DNA from 3 places in the Photobacterium sp. DNB23_23_1 genome. Region 2 is predicted to be linked to each of the others. Evidence: predicted binding sites of a transcription regulator. Region 2 holds the regulator's gene; each other region holds the start of a gene.
The links. The regulator MetJ, encoded in region 2, represses methionine synthesis genes. The targets are predictions, from matches to a motif close to TTAGACNTNTANANGTCTAA.

Region 1 (4,759 bases), on a different contig from region 2:
TGTCCCTGATGCAAGATCATCTTTTTCAACGAGGATGCATGGGATTCCGCGCAAGGCACAGTCACGCATAATACCGGTACCGGTTGCGCCGCCGCCAATGATCACAACATCTGTTTCAAACCAACTATTCATGTTCGTTTTCGCTTATTGTTTTGGTCCGTGGATCAGGAAATAGGAAATTCCTTCTACTTTATACCCTGTAATATGCCACCTTTTGTGAGGGGAATATTTGATCAGTCACACATTTGTGAGCGTTCGCGCATTCGAATTCGCTCAAATGTATTTCTTTTGATTGAAAAAGGAACAATTTCAGCCAAAAGAAATCACTTTAAATCGTGGATAGGCCGTAAATATGTGGTGATGTAGAAAAACGAAAGCAGCAATATACCCGTTATTTAGCGATATCAGCTAACTAGGCAATGGCTTTTCGCCTTTTGCTGAGGTTGGAAGGTCGTCGATAGGATGGAAGCGAAAGCTGTCATGGCCAGCTTCAACTGAGTAAGGTTTTTCATTGTTGGTATCGAACCGGGTAATTGCTATCATCTCCGCACTTTGTTTTGCCTTATCAAGATGATCCTATGAACACAGCTTTAATTTTTCTGATCCCAGCTTTGCTCGGCGCCCAGCTGGTGTTAACACTGGTACTCACCAAGGGAGATATTTGTCCGGGTCAGCGAGGAAGGGTACATAAAACCCTACCGGTATTGCTTGTAGGATGGCTGGTGGTTGCACTGTTCCAGCCATATGCGTTTTTACCGCTAGCGGCCTTGGGGTATTTCACCCTTAAGGTCAAGACGGGCAAAACACGTGATGCAGGGCCCCTAAACGTTTTCTATGTGGCTAATGTAGTGGCCTTCTTCGTATGGTTTTCAATGCTACTTACATTAACATTGCCCGTGGCAGTGATGAGCTTGGTAAGTGTCGCGCTGTTTGGTTCATTGCTCGCCCACCTTCTCTTGACCCAAGCAAGGACGCGTCTTCAGGCTTTCCACCGTTTGTTGCCTTTTGCTGGTTTTGTTAGCGCGATGATGAGCGTACTTTGTTTGTTATGGCTTGCTTACCAGTTCGATGAAAGCCAGTTGGCCTTGCTAACAACGAACATTGTGTCATCACTGGTGTTGCTTGTCGCAGGCCTACTGGTGTGGTCAATGCACTTATTGACAGGGAAAACCGTCAATCGTTGGCAGTTGGTGATTGCGGCGGGGATTTTAGTGTTGTCGGCTAACATGCAGGTGGCATTGATATAACACCAAATTCAGTAGTACTGCAGCGATACGATCATCGAAATGTGAGGCGGCGCTTTTTCTTTCCGCCTCATTCTGTCTATGCTTACTCATGAGTGAATACTTACCGAGGGGTAGACAGTATGGAGATTAATAATCTTTTGAACATGGATGGCAACATCGTTCTCGGTATCGTGAATGAGCGATTACGCCTTGAGTGTTCAACGGTTGAAGAGTTGGTCAGCCGTTATGAGCTCGACTTCAATGAGCTGAACCAAAAAATGGAATCGTTAGGTTATCACTACGATCCTATCAATAATCAATTTAAGTAATAATAATCCCTTCTGAATATCACACCGGCTGCATTTTTGGCTGAAATGCCTTTTATGCAGCCTTTATACCTTCTAAGTGCGTTTGGCATTGTTGTTTCGCTGTGGCAAAAAATGCTGATAAATAATGCCTTTCACGCTCTTGAGCCCTTATTGCGGCAAATAAACGTCGCCACAGGCCATCACCTAATGGTTTGCTGACAATAAGCCCTTGTCGAGCAAAGTCAAATACCGCCCAGTTAGGCAGTGCTGCAACACCTAAGCCCGCTGACACCATCTGGATCAGCATGAGAGTATTGTCTGCTTGCTTCCAGTTGGCAGGCTCTATACCAGCAGGTTGCATGAAATGCTTCACGACATCCAGCCTGTTTCGTTGAACGGGGTAGCTGAGCATGGTTTCATGGGCCAAATCTTCTGGAGAGATGATGTCTTTTGATGCCAGTGGAGATTGCGGGGCAACAATCAAGCGCATTTCAAAATCAAACAGTGGCTCGAAATGAACGTCACTGCGGGCTTGGATGTCCGAAGTAATGACGAGATCCAGTTCACCGGCACCGAGCGCAGGTATAGGCTCGAAGCCAAAGCCGGATGAAAAGTCTAATGTCACATTCGGCCAGTGATGTTGGTATTCCTTCAATGCTGGCATTAGCCATTGGAAGCATGAGTGACACTCGATAGCCATATGGAGTCGGCCATTGGTATCCTCTTTGAGGCTGGCAAGTTCATGCTCAGCCTGGGCTAGGCGAGGGAAGAGGTCATCAGCTAGCCGTAGTAATATATCACCCTCTGCAGTGAATTTTACCGGGCGGGTTTTACGCAGGAAAAGCTGGCTGCCCAACCGTTGCTCCAAATCTTTCAGTTGGTGAGACAGGGCTGATTGCGTTAGGCACAACGTATTGGCTGTGGCTGTCAGTGAACCGGTATCTCGTAATACCGTTAGCGTTTTTAAGTGCTTAATCTCAATCAAATCTTTTCCTCTACCTATCGTGGCGATGCATTCCTTAACTCGCGGAGTTAACTGTATCTGTAAAACACGGCAGTGTAAACATCTAGACGTCTAAATAAGGGCTTAAGCATAACTTGTCATATGAATTTTATTCAAGATAAGCATTAGTGATAAGAAATTGCTCATGCTCAGCGGCTAGGTCATTGTGATGACAACAATGACAAAGAATGCAGGGACGGAACAACAATGACAGTAAAAACAACAACACATATTTTGGGCTACCCGCGTATTGGCAGCCAGCGTGAGCTGAAGTTTGCCCAAGAAAAATACTGGCGAGGTGAAATTTCGCAATCTGAACTGAAGGAAGTGGGAAGCTTGCTGCGCCACCGCCATTGGGGGGAGCAATCTGGAGCGGGATTGGATGTCGTCACTGTTGGTGATTTTGCTTGGTACGATCATGTCTTGGGCACCAGTATGCTGCTGGGTCATTTACCCAAGCGTCACCGCAGCGGTTTTCCAGAGCTCGATACTTTGTTTCGTGTGGCCAGGGGGAAAGCACCAACAGGTTGTGCGTGTGCAGCATCCGATATGACCAAGTGGTTCAACACCAACTATCACTATATTGTGCCGGAATTTAGCGCCGATGATGAATTTACGGTGAGCTGGCCGCAGTTGTTTGAAGAAATTTCCGAAGCAAAAAAAGCGGGTCACAAAGTGAAACCGGTGTTATTGGGGCCCATTACTTACCTATGGCTTGGTAAGGAAAAAGAAGCCGATTTCGACAGGCTCTCCTTATTACCAAGACTGTTGGCAGCTTACCAGCAGATCCTCAATAAGTTAGCGAATTTAGGCGTAGAGTGGGTACAAATTGATGAACCGTCATTGGCATTAGAGTTACCTAAAGAGTGGGCTGAGGCATTCAAGATCGCTTATCAAGTGCTGCATGGTGCACCAAAGCTGTTATTAACGACGTACTTTGACAATGTTACTCATCAACTGGATGTTATTACTAAGCTTAAAATCGATGGCTTACATGTGGATGTTTCAGCGGCGCCTGAACAGTTGGATGAAGTGGTAGAGCGCTTGCCTGAGCATTGGGTATTATCAGCAGGTGTTGTCAACGGTCGCAATGTATGGCGTGCTGATCTAAGCGCTCTGTTGGAACGTCTTAACCCGGTCAAAAAGAAATTAGGGGGGCGTTTATGGTTGGCCTCCTCTTGTTCGCTTCTTCACAGCCCTATGGATTTGGACTCAGAAACAGATTTGGCTCCAGAAGTGCGGCAATGGTTGGCTTTCGCCAAGCAAAAGTGCCGTGAACTGACGTTGTTGGCGCAAGCCATTGATGGTAACGAAATCGCGATTGAAGAGTGTGCTCACTACAGTGCACCGATCAAAGCCCGCGCAACGAGCTCGTTAGTGAACAACGAACGGGTGCGTCAACGCAGTGCAGCAATCACTGATGCATTGGCCGAGCGAAAGCAGCCTTATGAAGAGCGAGCCCGTCAGCAACGCCAATCTTTGGGGTTACCTTTGCTGCCGACAACAACCATAGGTTCATTCCCGCAAACCAATGAAATCCGTACCCAGCGACGAGATTTCAAAGCAGGCCGCCTCAATGAACGAGACTATAATGCAGCAATGAAGGGCCACATTCGTGATGCGATTGGGCGTCAAAACAAGTTAGATCTTGACGTATTGGTGCATGGCGAAGCTGAGCGTAATGACATGGTGGAGTATTTTGCAGAATTGCTTGAAGGCTTTGCCGCGACCCGTTTTGGTTGGGTACAAAGTTATGGCTCACGCTGTGTGAAACCTGCCGTTATTGTCTCAGATATTTATCGCTCGGTACCAATGACGGTTTCGTGGGCGCAATATGCCCAGTCGTTAACGGACAAGCCAGTAAAGGGGATGCTTACTGGACCTGTGACTATTTTGGGGTGGACGTTCCCGCGTGAGGATCTTAGCCGCGAAGCGATAGCCAATCAAATAGCATTGGCATTGCGGGATGAAGTGGCGGATCTGCAAGATATAGGGGTTAAGATCATTCAGATCGATGAACCTGCTATTAGAGAAGGGATGCCGATCAAAGCCAGCCAATGGCAAGCGTATTTGGCTTGGGCAGTGAAAGCGTTCAAGATATCCGCGGCCAGTGCTGAGCCACAAACGCAGATCCACACCCATATGTGTTATAGCGAGTTCAACGATATGATTGAATCTGTGGCCGCATTGGATGCTGATGTGATCACCATTGAGACATCTCG
Region 2 (4,759 bases):
CAACCAAGCTCAAACCCGATTCAGACTCGGCAATAAATTCCAACGCCTGGCCTTTGATCTGCTGATAGAAGCCATAGCAATGAACGGCATTGTTCACCACCCCAGCTCCCACGGCCGCCACCAACGAGAAGCCCTCACGCAAGCGTAAATCCGCGGCAATGCCGCTGTCTTGCAACTGGGCCAATACGCTATTTACCACCTCGGCCGTATAGGCCAGCTGAACCCGGCCTTTATCCGGTTCAAAACAGCGGGCGAGCGGCTGTAATTGGGTACGCTGCAAGAAGCGCTCGATATCAGAGGCGATAGGCGCGAAGTCATGGGCCCGGGTCACCGACAGCTCAATCAGGCACACCTCATTGAGCGAGGTAATAATTTTGGCACCGCGCCCAGAGGCCAGAACCCGCTCGACCCGGGTCGAGCCTTGCTCCGGCTGATGGCTGCAGCGCAGAGTCAAATCAATCGCGCTTTGGGCGACAGGCTGCAAAGTACGGCTATGCAGTACCGGCGCCGCCAAGCGGGCCAATTCACTGGCCTCATCAAGACGTAACAGTGGCAACAAGCAGGCATCGGCAACCTTGCGAGGATCGGCACTGTAGACCCCAGCAACATCACTCCAGATGGTGACGCGATCAACATCGGCCAGCGCACCAATCACCGTCGCCGAATAATCAGAACCATTTCGCCCAAGCAACACGGTTTCGCCAGCACCATTCTGGGCCATGAAACCGGTGATCACCACCCGCTGCTGGCTATATTGGGCTAACTGCTCCTTGAGCAGCGGTCGTGATAGGGCACGATCAACTTCCGGCTGTGCAGAACGCTCAGCACGTAGGAAACAACGCGAATCCACACTCACCGCAGACAGTTGCTGCTTGCTCAACAAGGCAGCCAACAAACGAGCTGACCATTGCTCACCATGGCCCAGCACCTTGGCTTGCTCGGCTTCATCCCGAGGCTTTTCCGCCAGGTTTGATAAGACTCCCAGCTCAAGATGCAGTTGAGTCAGCAGCTCATCGGCCGCCTTTCCGTCCAGCAACGATTCGATCAATGTCTGCTGGTAACTGCGCAAGGACTGCAAAGCTTCATGGGCCTGGCGACCGTCCTTATCCAGCAGTTCAAGCCATTCAATCAGGCTGTTAGTGGTCTTGCCAGCTGCCGACACCACCACCAAGTCATTATCGTTCGAATATTCCCGCAAAATGTCAGCTACCCGCAGGTAGCACTCGGGATCAGCCAGGCTACTGCCCCCGAACTTATGCAATTGACGTGAAAGAGAAACGCTCATTCAAGCCACCTCCGCGGCTTTGTTGAAAGCCTGCTCAAGATCAGCAATCAAATCGTCTGGATCCTCCAGACCAACCGAGAGCCTCAACAGGGTCGGCTTCAAGCCCGCTTCGGCCTGGGCTTCATCCGACATCGCACGGTGCGTCATACTCGCCGGGTGACAAATCAAGCTCTCCGTTCCGCCTAGTGACTCAGCCAATGAGAAACTGTTGAGCGTTTTTACAAACACTTCCAGCTGCGCCATATCACCGGCAATTTCGAAACTCAGCATCGCCCCAAACCCTTTTTGCTGCTTGAGCGCAATGTCATGGCCCGGGTGCTCAGGCTGGCTCGGGTGGTAAATATTGCCAACCAGCGGCTGTTGCTGCAGGTATGCCAAGATCTGACGGCTATTTTCTTCATGCATCCGCATTCTTGGTGCCAGGGTCCGCAACCCCCGCAATGTCATATAGGCATCGAACGGCGCCCCAGTCGCCCCGATACAATTTGCCCACCAAGCGATCTCTTCGGCATGCTCTTCAGTCTTGGAAATCAACACGCCACCGACCACATCCGAATGGCCGTTAATATATTTGGTGGTTGAATGAACAACAAAATCGGCCCCCAACGCAATAGGCTGCTGAAGGATCGGAGACAGGAAAGTATTGTCGACAGCCACCAATGCCCCAGCTTGTTTCGCTGCAGCACAGAGCTCCGCCACATCCACAATACGTAACAATGGGTTTGACGGGGTTTCCACCCAGATCAACTTGGGCTGCAGTGCCAACGCTTGGGCGACCGCAGTCGGATCAGTTTGGTCAATAAAACGAACCTTAAAGTCGCCCTTTGCCGCACGGGTATTGAACAAGCGATAGGTGCCGCCATAACAATCATGCGGCGCTATGATCAAATCTTCCGGCCCAATCAATGCTGAGGCAAGCAAGTTGATCGCCGCCGTACCACAGTTGGTCACGACCGCGCCCGCGCCCCCCTCAAGCTCTGCCAGCGCATCGGCCAGCGTATTGCGGGTAGGGTTGCCAGAACGGGAATAATCATATTGCGGCACCTCTCCTAGTTGCGAGAAGCTATAGGTCGAGGTTAAATAGAGAGGGGGAACCACAGCATTATACTGGGTATCGGATTCGATGCCGGTGCGAACAGCGACGGTGGCTAGCTTCTTGTCACTCATTATTACTTTCCTTGTCAGGGCGGCCCTGCCGAATAACTTTTATGCAACAACATAGCGACAATTAGTGAAGACGTCAACACTTCTAGACGTCTATATGTCTTTGCTTATGGCAGTAAATCCCGCTAAAATTCAGGCATACTATATTTCATCACTTTTATATCGCTGAGAAGGTAACAAATGGCAGAGTGGAATGGCGAATACATCAGCCCTTACGCGGAACATGGTAAGAAAAACGAGCAAGTCAAAAAAATTACAGTTTCGATTCCATTGAAGGTCCTGAAAATCCTGACAGATGAACGAACTCGTCGCCAAGTCAACAACTTGCGCCATGCCACCAACAGTGAACTACTGTGTGAGGCCTTCCTGCATGCCTATACCGGCCAGCCACTCCCAACTGACGATGATATCCGTAAAGACCGACCGGACGACCTTCCCGCTGAAGCTAAAGCGCTAATGGAAGAAATGGGCATCACATACGAAGATATCAACGAATAAGAATCCAAGTAAACTGCTACGCATAATGCCAGCATTTTATGACGATAAAAAAACCAGCCACATGGCTGGTTTTTTTGTATGCGCTACAGCCTGGAGGATTTACTTCACTTCCATATAGCCAACAGGCATATCGATTCGCGCAACGCCCGAGTCTACCGCCGCTTGGGCTACAGCCTTGGCAACACGTGGCAACAGGCGTGGATCCATCGGTTTAGGGATAATGTATTCGGTACCAAATTCAAGCTTGTCGGCACCTGCCGCCGCAACCACTTCTGCCGGTACAGGCTCTTTTGCCAGTGAGCGAATAGCATCAACGGCAGCGAGCTTCATCTCGTCATTGATTTCGCTCGCGCGAACATCCAATGCCCCGCGGAAGATGAACGGGAAACAGATAACATTGTTTACCTGGTTTGGGTAGTCCGAACGGCCAGTACCCATGATCAAATCATCACGAACGGCATGAGCCAGCTCAGGCTTGATTTCTGGGTCGGGATTAGAACACGCAAATACCACTGGCTTGTCGGCCATTAGTTTCAGTGATTCCGGCGCCAACAGATCGGGGCCCGATACGCCGACAAAAATATCCGCACCTTCAATCACATCTTCTAGCGTACGCTTGTCAGTATTGTTGGCAAACAGCTGCTTGTATTCGTTAATATCATCACGGCGGGTGTGGATCACCCCCTTGCGGTCAAGCATGTAGATTTTCTCTCGCTGGGCGCCGCACTTGATCAGCAACTCCATACACGCTACGGCCGCAGCACCAGCCCCCAAACAGACAATCACTGCTTCATTGATTTTCTTGTCTTGCAGCTCTAGTGCATTGAGCATACCCGCTGCAGTGACAATCGCCGTACCGTGCTGATCGTCATGGAATACAGGTACATGGCAACGCTCAATCAGGCGCTTTTCGATTTCGAAACAGTCAGGTGCCTTGATATCTTCTAGGTTGATCCCACCAAACGTATCGGCAATGTTCGCCACCGTGTCGACAAACTCATCGATAGTACGGTGCTTCACTTCGATGTCTATCGAGTCCAGGCCTGCAAAGCGTTTGAACAGCAGTGCTTTACCTTCCATAACAGGTTTTGACGCCAATGGGCCTAAGTTACCCAAGCCAAGGATAGCGGTACCATTGGTGATCACCGCGACCATGTTGCCTTTACCGGTGTACTTGTAGACATTCTCTGCGTTTTGCGCAATTTCACGCACTGGCTCAGCCACACCCGGGCTGTAGGCTAGCGCCAGGTCTTCGACGGTATTGGCCGGCTTGGTGAGCTCAACGGCAATTTTTCCTGGTACAGGGTAAGCATGGTAGTGAAGGGCCTGTTGGCGAAAATCTTCAGACATAGTGTTCGAAATCCTGACTTGGGTGACTTTATTTTAGATTTTGGACATAGATCATATTCTATGGCAGCACAAAATCCTAGCACCGAACATCTGGTCGATCCAATGATTCCCAGAGTGAGTCGCCGAGGTGGGTGGGGAATATAGCGTATTAGGCGATGGCTAGAAGATGGAATTGCCAACTTTGAAGGCAACAAGATGCTAATAGGGAATAGGGCTGGCAAAACTACGGTAGAAAAAATGGACATAAAAAAAAGGGATGCTTGCGCATCCCCTTTTTCGACATTCATCTGGCAATTACTTGCTAGAAAGCGCACCGAAACGCTTGTTGAATTTGTCGATACGGCCACCAGAGCTAACCTGACGCTGCTTACCAGTGTAGAAAGGGTGACACTTGTCGCATACATCTAGGTTGATGTCTTTACCCATAGTAGAGTTAAATACGAAAGTGTTGCCGCAAGAACA
Region 3 (4,759 bases), on a different contig from region 2:
TGCCCGGCTGGCAAATACACCGATGCGCTCGTTACCGCCCAAGCGGGGAGGCCTGACGGTTGGCCGCCATCCAGCTTCCAGATTCTGATCAAACAAAAAGAGTAACCACAGGTGGCTGAACTGTTCCAGTCCACGTACCGCTTCCAAAGCATTGGCTTCTCCTTGGAGAATAACGTCGGATCGAGCGCTGGGTACCAGTCCCGGCTGACGGGGCACGGCAAATTTTTCTTTGTACGGCGAGCGGACAATACCGATAGGTTCTATTTGGTAAGGCATAGTAGTTCGGGCAATGCGTTGTGGGTCATGGCGCTGAACATAGCATTATGGCTGGGGCAAAAAAAGCCCCGGCGTAATGGCCGGGGCTGTTGTTGGCTGATATCAGAGGGAGGCTAGGTGGGTAATTACCAACCTTTAACTACGCCACCTTGGAAGATTTCTTTTGCCGCTTCGTACACAACATCTGACTGGTAAGCCTTGATGAAGGTCTGAACATTCTCGGCATCGACATTATCTTCGCGGGCTACAATCAGGTTCACATATGGAGACTCTTTGTCTTCAACAAACACACCGTCACGTTCTGGTGTTAGGTTGATGCTGCTCGCGTATGTTGTGTTGATGATTGCTAGTTGCACATCATCCAGTGAACGAGGTAGCTGGGCGGCTTCTAGTTCAACAATCTTTAGATCTTTTGGATTTTCAATGATATCCAATACCGTTGCTGTTAGGCCGGCATCTTCTTTCAGTGTCAGTAAACCTTGCTGCTCAAGTAGAAGCAGTGATCGGCCAAGGTTGGTTGGATCGTTTGGTACTGCGATTTGATCGCCGTCTTTTAGTTCGTCAACCGATTCAATTTTGCTTGAGTAACCGGCAATCGGGTAAACGAAAGTATTACCAGCGACCGCAAACTTATAACCGCGGTCTGAAATTTGTTGATCAAGGTAAGGCTTGTGCTGGAAAGCATTGATATCAATCGAGCCCTCTTCCAGCGCTGCATTTGGTGATACGTAATCCGTGAAGGCGATAAGCTCCACATCAAGGCCGTATTTCTCCTTGGCTTCTTGGGCCGCAATTTCCGCTACTTGCTCTTCAGCGCCCGCCATAACCCCAATTTTAATTTTGCTGTTATCAACGACAGCGTCTTTCTCGCCACAGCCAGCCAGGACCAATGCTGATGCCAAACCGGCGACGGCGAACAAATTCTTCAAATTAAAAGCCATGTTACTTCTCCTTAAAAACTGGGGTTGTCCGTAATACTAGATGGAATATGTGTCTTCTGTATTTTGTAATCAGTGTTGTTTGTTATCTGTGCTGTTCACTATCGGTGATCGAAGCGCTTGACCAGATGGTCGCCAGCAGACTGGATGATCTGAACCAGAATGACCAGCATCACGACCGTGATAAGCATGACAGTGCCGTCAAAGCGTTGGTAGCCGTAGCGGATCCCCACATCACCCAAGCCACCGCCGCCGACAGTACCGGCCATTGCCGAGTAGCTGACCAGGGTCACTAGAGTAATGGTCACCGCGTTGAAAATACCTGGCATGGCCTCAGGTAGCAGTACCTTGGTAATGATTTGGCGTGGGGTTGCACCCATCGCCTGCGCAGCTTCCACCAAACCGGTCGGGACTTCTAGCAATGCTCCTTCAACCAGGCGGGCGATGAACGGGATTGCGCCGACAGTCAATGGCACGATTGCCGCGGCGGTGCCGATAGAGCTGCCGACCACGAAGCGGGTGAACGGGATAATCGCGACCAGCAAGATGATAAAGGGAATAGAGCGACCAATATTGGTCACAATACCCAGTACTTTATTGACTGCAGGGTTTGCCAGTAGGCCGTTTGCTTTGGTTAGGTGCAGGGCAACACCAACTGGGATTCCGATCAAAAAGCCAATCAGGCCAGAGGCAAACACCATGATCAGGGTTTGGCCGAGGGCATCAATAAGCAGGTCAACCAAACGCTCGTTCTGGGCCCACCAGGTGGTAATTGAATCAAGCAACATAGCCCAATACCTCTACATTTACTTTGTGATCACGAAGGAAGTTAATGGCTTGCTCTGCCGCTTGTTCGGTACCGAATAACTCGGCTAGCATTAGGCCAAATTTGACGCCGCCGGCGTAGTCCATATCTGAGCTTAAGATGCTGATATCAATATTGAACTCTCGAGCTACCTGAGAAATCAGAGGGGCATCAACAGAGGCACCTGTAAACTCAAGGCGGATCAGCGGGTAGCTGTTTGCAACACGGGTTTCTACCATTCGTGCGCGGTAGTCTTCCGGAATCGAAAGATCCAACGTCGAGCGGATGAAGTCACGTGCTAATTCGGTTTTCGGGTGGGCAAAGATATCACCGACCGGGCCTTTTTCGACCAGCTCACCGTCACCGATGATGGCTACTTCGGAGCAGATACTTTTCACCACATCCATCTCATGGGTGATCAGTAAGATAGTTAGCTCGAGCTTGCGGTTGATTTCCTTTAACAGCGTCAAGATAGATTGGGTTGTTGCTGGGTCAAGTGCGCTGGTGGCTTCGTCACACAGTAGTACCTTAGGATCAGAGGCCAGTGCGCGGGCAATTGCCACACGTTGTTTCTGTCCGCCACTCAAGTTGGACGGGTAGGTGTCGCTCTTGTCGGCCAAACCAACCAGCTCAAGCAGTTCATCGACTTTGGTTTTGATGCCGGCTTTGCTGGTACCTGCCAACTCAAGAGGCAATGCGACATTGTCGAAAACTGTGCGGGAAGACAAAAGGTTGAAGTGCTGGAAGATCATGCCGATCTTGCGGCGAGCTTGGGTCAACTCTTGGTTTGAGAGCTGAGTGAGGTCGATACCATCAACAATGACATGACCACTTGTTGGGCGTTCGAGCAGGTTAACGCAGCGGATCAGGGTGCTTTTACCGGCACCTGAAGAACCAATCACCCCAAAAATGGTGCCTTGCTCAATGGTCAGGTTGATATCACGCAGCGCGTGGATCTCCTTGGCCCCTTGATAGAAGACTTTATTGACTCTGTTTATTTCTATCATCTTATTTCCCAAATCCTATACCGTGTTGATGACGGGCACGCCCATCAATGGCTGCGACCGGTATATTGTTATGTTGTGTATTGCATTTGCATTATTTTATTGATGCTTGAAGCCTGTCTGCCAATTGCATCTATGGCTTTGATGCTATGGGCTAACATAAATGAAGTCAATAGATATTTTTACGTCTGGACGTCTAAATGGCTTTATAGCCATAGTGTCAGTGTGAGTATGATAGATTGTTCTTATTTATACGGTTGAGAGAAACAGGTGAATCCCGTTGCCAGCCGTGCCATAATTTGGGATAACGAATACAGCGAGACAGAGGGCTGACGCTTGGCCAAACCAGCAGTTTTTATTGACCGTGATGGTGTAATTAACATCGATCACGGCTATGTACACACTACCGATGATTTTGAATATGTCGAAGGTGTGTTTGAAGCTTGTAAAAAACTTAAGGCTATGGGGTATATGTTGGTGTTGGTGACAAACCAGTCTGGCATTGCTCGTGGAATGTTTACCGAGGATGATTTCCTGACCCTGACCGAGTGGATGGACTGGAACTTTGTCGACAACGGTGTGGAGTTCGACGGTATTTATTACTGCCCGCACCATCCGACAGAAGGCAAAGGTGATTACCTTCAGGATTGTGAATGTCGCAAACCCAAGCCAGGTATGTTTATCTCTGCCCGTGATTTTCTCAAGATCGATATGGCCAGTTCGGTAATGATCGGTGATAAGGCCGATGACATGAAAGCCGCCGAAGCGGCCGAAGTTGGCACCAAAATCGTGGTGCGAACGGGCAAGCCGGTAACCGCTGAGGGTGAGCAGTTGGCCGATGCTGTGCTAGACAGTGTTGCCGATGTGCCTGCTTGGCTGGCTGCTCAATAAAAGGCTTCATTTATATTGTTGTATCAAGGCTGCATTCGCAGCCTTTTTTGATCTTTTTCTTCTAAATCTCTTCATCTTATCGGTTGTTATTATAAAGTTTAAAGAATCGAGTTTGTAATTTGGCTGTTTTTTATTGCAATTAACCTTGCCATTGTTACGAGCATAGTGCCTGTTTGACATGGAGTCGTTAAAACATGCTGTCATATTTCTTGCGTCGATTGGCATTGGTTGTCCCGACGTTTTTAGGGATCACGATCCTTATCTTTGCCATTACCCGTTTCGTGCCCGGCGGGCCTGTCGAACGGATGCTGGCCAATATGCAGGCACAAGGAGATGGCGCCGCCGCGATGACGTCGGCTGGTGGTAACTCTGCACTGTCTGAAGATCAGATTGCCGAGCTGAACGCCTTTTATGGCTTGGATAAACCCGTTGTGGAAGCCTATACCGAATGGCTGGGCAAGTTGATGGTGTTGGACTTCGGTGAATCGACCCGCTATTACGAGCCGGTCTCCGATATGATTGCCGAGCGATTACCGGTATCACTGTTCTATGGTGGCATGACGTTTTTCATCAGTTATTTCATCTCGATCCCCCTCGGTTACTACAAGGCGCTCAAGCACGGTTCGGTATTTGATTCCGGCTCGTCGATTTTGATTTTTGTTGGCTACGCCTTACCCGGTTATGTGGTGGGTGTCCTGCTCATTACCTTATTTAGTTACCACCTCGAATGGTTCCCGATGGGGGGATTCGCGGGTGATGATTACGATGATTACGAAACCTTTGTTGAGCGGGCCAGGGATGTGATGTGGCATGCGGTGCTGCCGCTGATCTGTTATCTGATCGGT

Region 1: the regulator MetJ is predicted to act here: its motif matches at 2,594-2,613, upstream of metE (5-methyltetrahydropteroyltriglutamate--homocysteine S-methyltransferase).
Region 3: the regulator MetJ is predicted to act here: its motif matches at 3,204-3,223, upstream of metN (methionine ABC transporter ATP-binding protein MetN).

Annotation. Positions count from the first base shown of each region.
Region 1 covers NZ_JBNNXT010000012.1:97,039-101,797, reverse strand. Annotated here, with positions in the region: gene glpA (anaerobic glycerol-3-phosphate dehydrogenase subunit A) at 1-132, opposite strand, end outside; gene ACVA53_RS10145 (hypothetical protein) at 409-543, opposite strand; gene ACVA53_RS10140 (hypothetical protein) at 579-1,247, shown strand; gene ACVA53_RS10135 (DUF4250 domain-containing protein) at 1,367-1,555, shown strand; gene metR (HTH-type transcriptional regulator MetR) at 1,608-2,519, opposite strand; gene metE (5-methyltetrahydropteroyltriglutamate--homocysteine S-methyltransferase) at 2,745-4,759, shown strand, end outside.
Region 2 covers NZ_JBNNXT010000003.1:150,847-155,605, reverse strand. Annotated here, with positions in the region: gene ACVA53_RS03655 (bifunctional aspartate kinase/homoserine dehydrogenase II) at 1-1,285, opposite strand, end outside; gene ACVA53_RS03650 (O-succinylhomoserine (thiol)-lyase) at 1,286-2,452, opposite strand; gene metJ (met regulon transcriptional regulator MetJ) at 2,630-2,947, shown strand; gene ACVA53_RS03640 (malic enzyme-like NAD(P)-binding protein) at 3,047-4,297, opposite strand; gene rpmE (50S ribosomal protein L31) at 4,592-4,759, opposite strand, start outside.
Region 3 covers NZ_JBNNXT010000021.1:5,595-10,353, reverse strand. Annotated here, with positions in the region: gene tsaA (tRNA (N6-threonylcarbamoyladenosine(37)-N6)-methyltransferase TrmO) at 1-276, opposite strand, end outside; gene ACVA53_RS14245 (MetQ/NlpA family lipoprotein) at 402-1,217, opposite strand; gene ACVA53_RS14240 (methionine ABC transporter permease) at 1,316-2,002, opposite strand; gene metN (methionine ABC transporter ATP-binding protein MetN) at 1,992-3,026, opposite strand; gene gmhB (D-glycero-beta-D-manno-heptose 1,7-bisphosphate 7-phosphatase) at 3,360-3,914, shown strand; gene ACVA53_RS14225 (ABC transporter permease subunit) at 4,109-4,759, shown strand, end outside.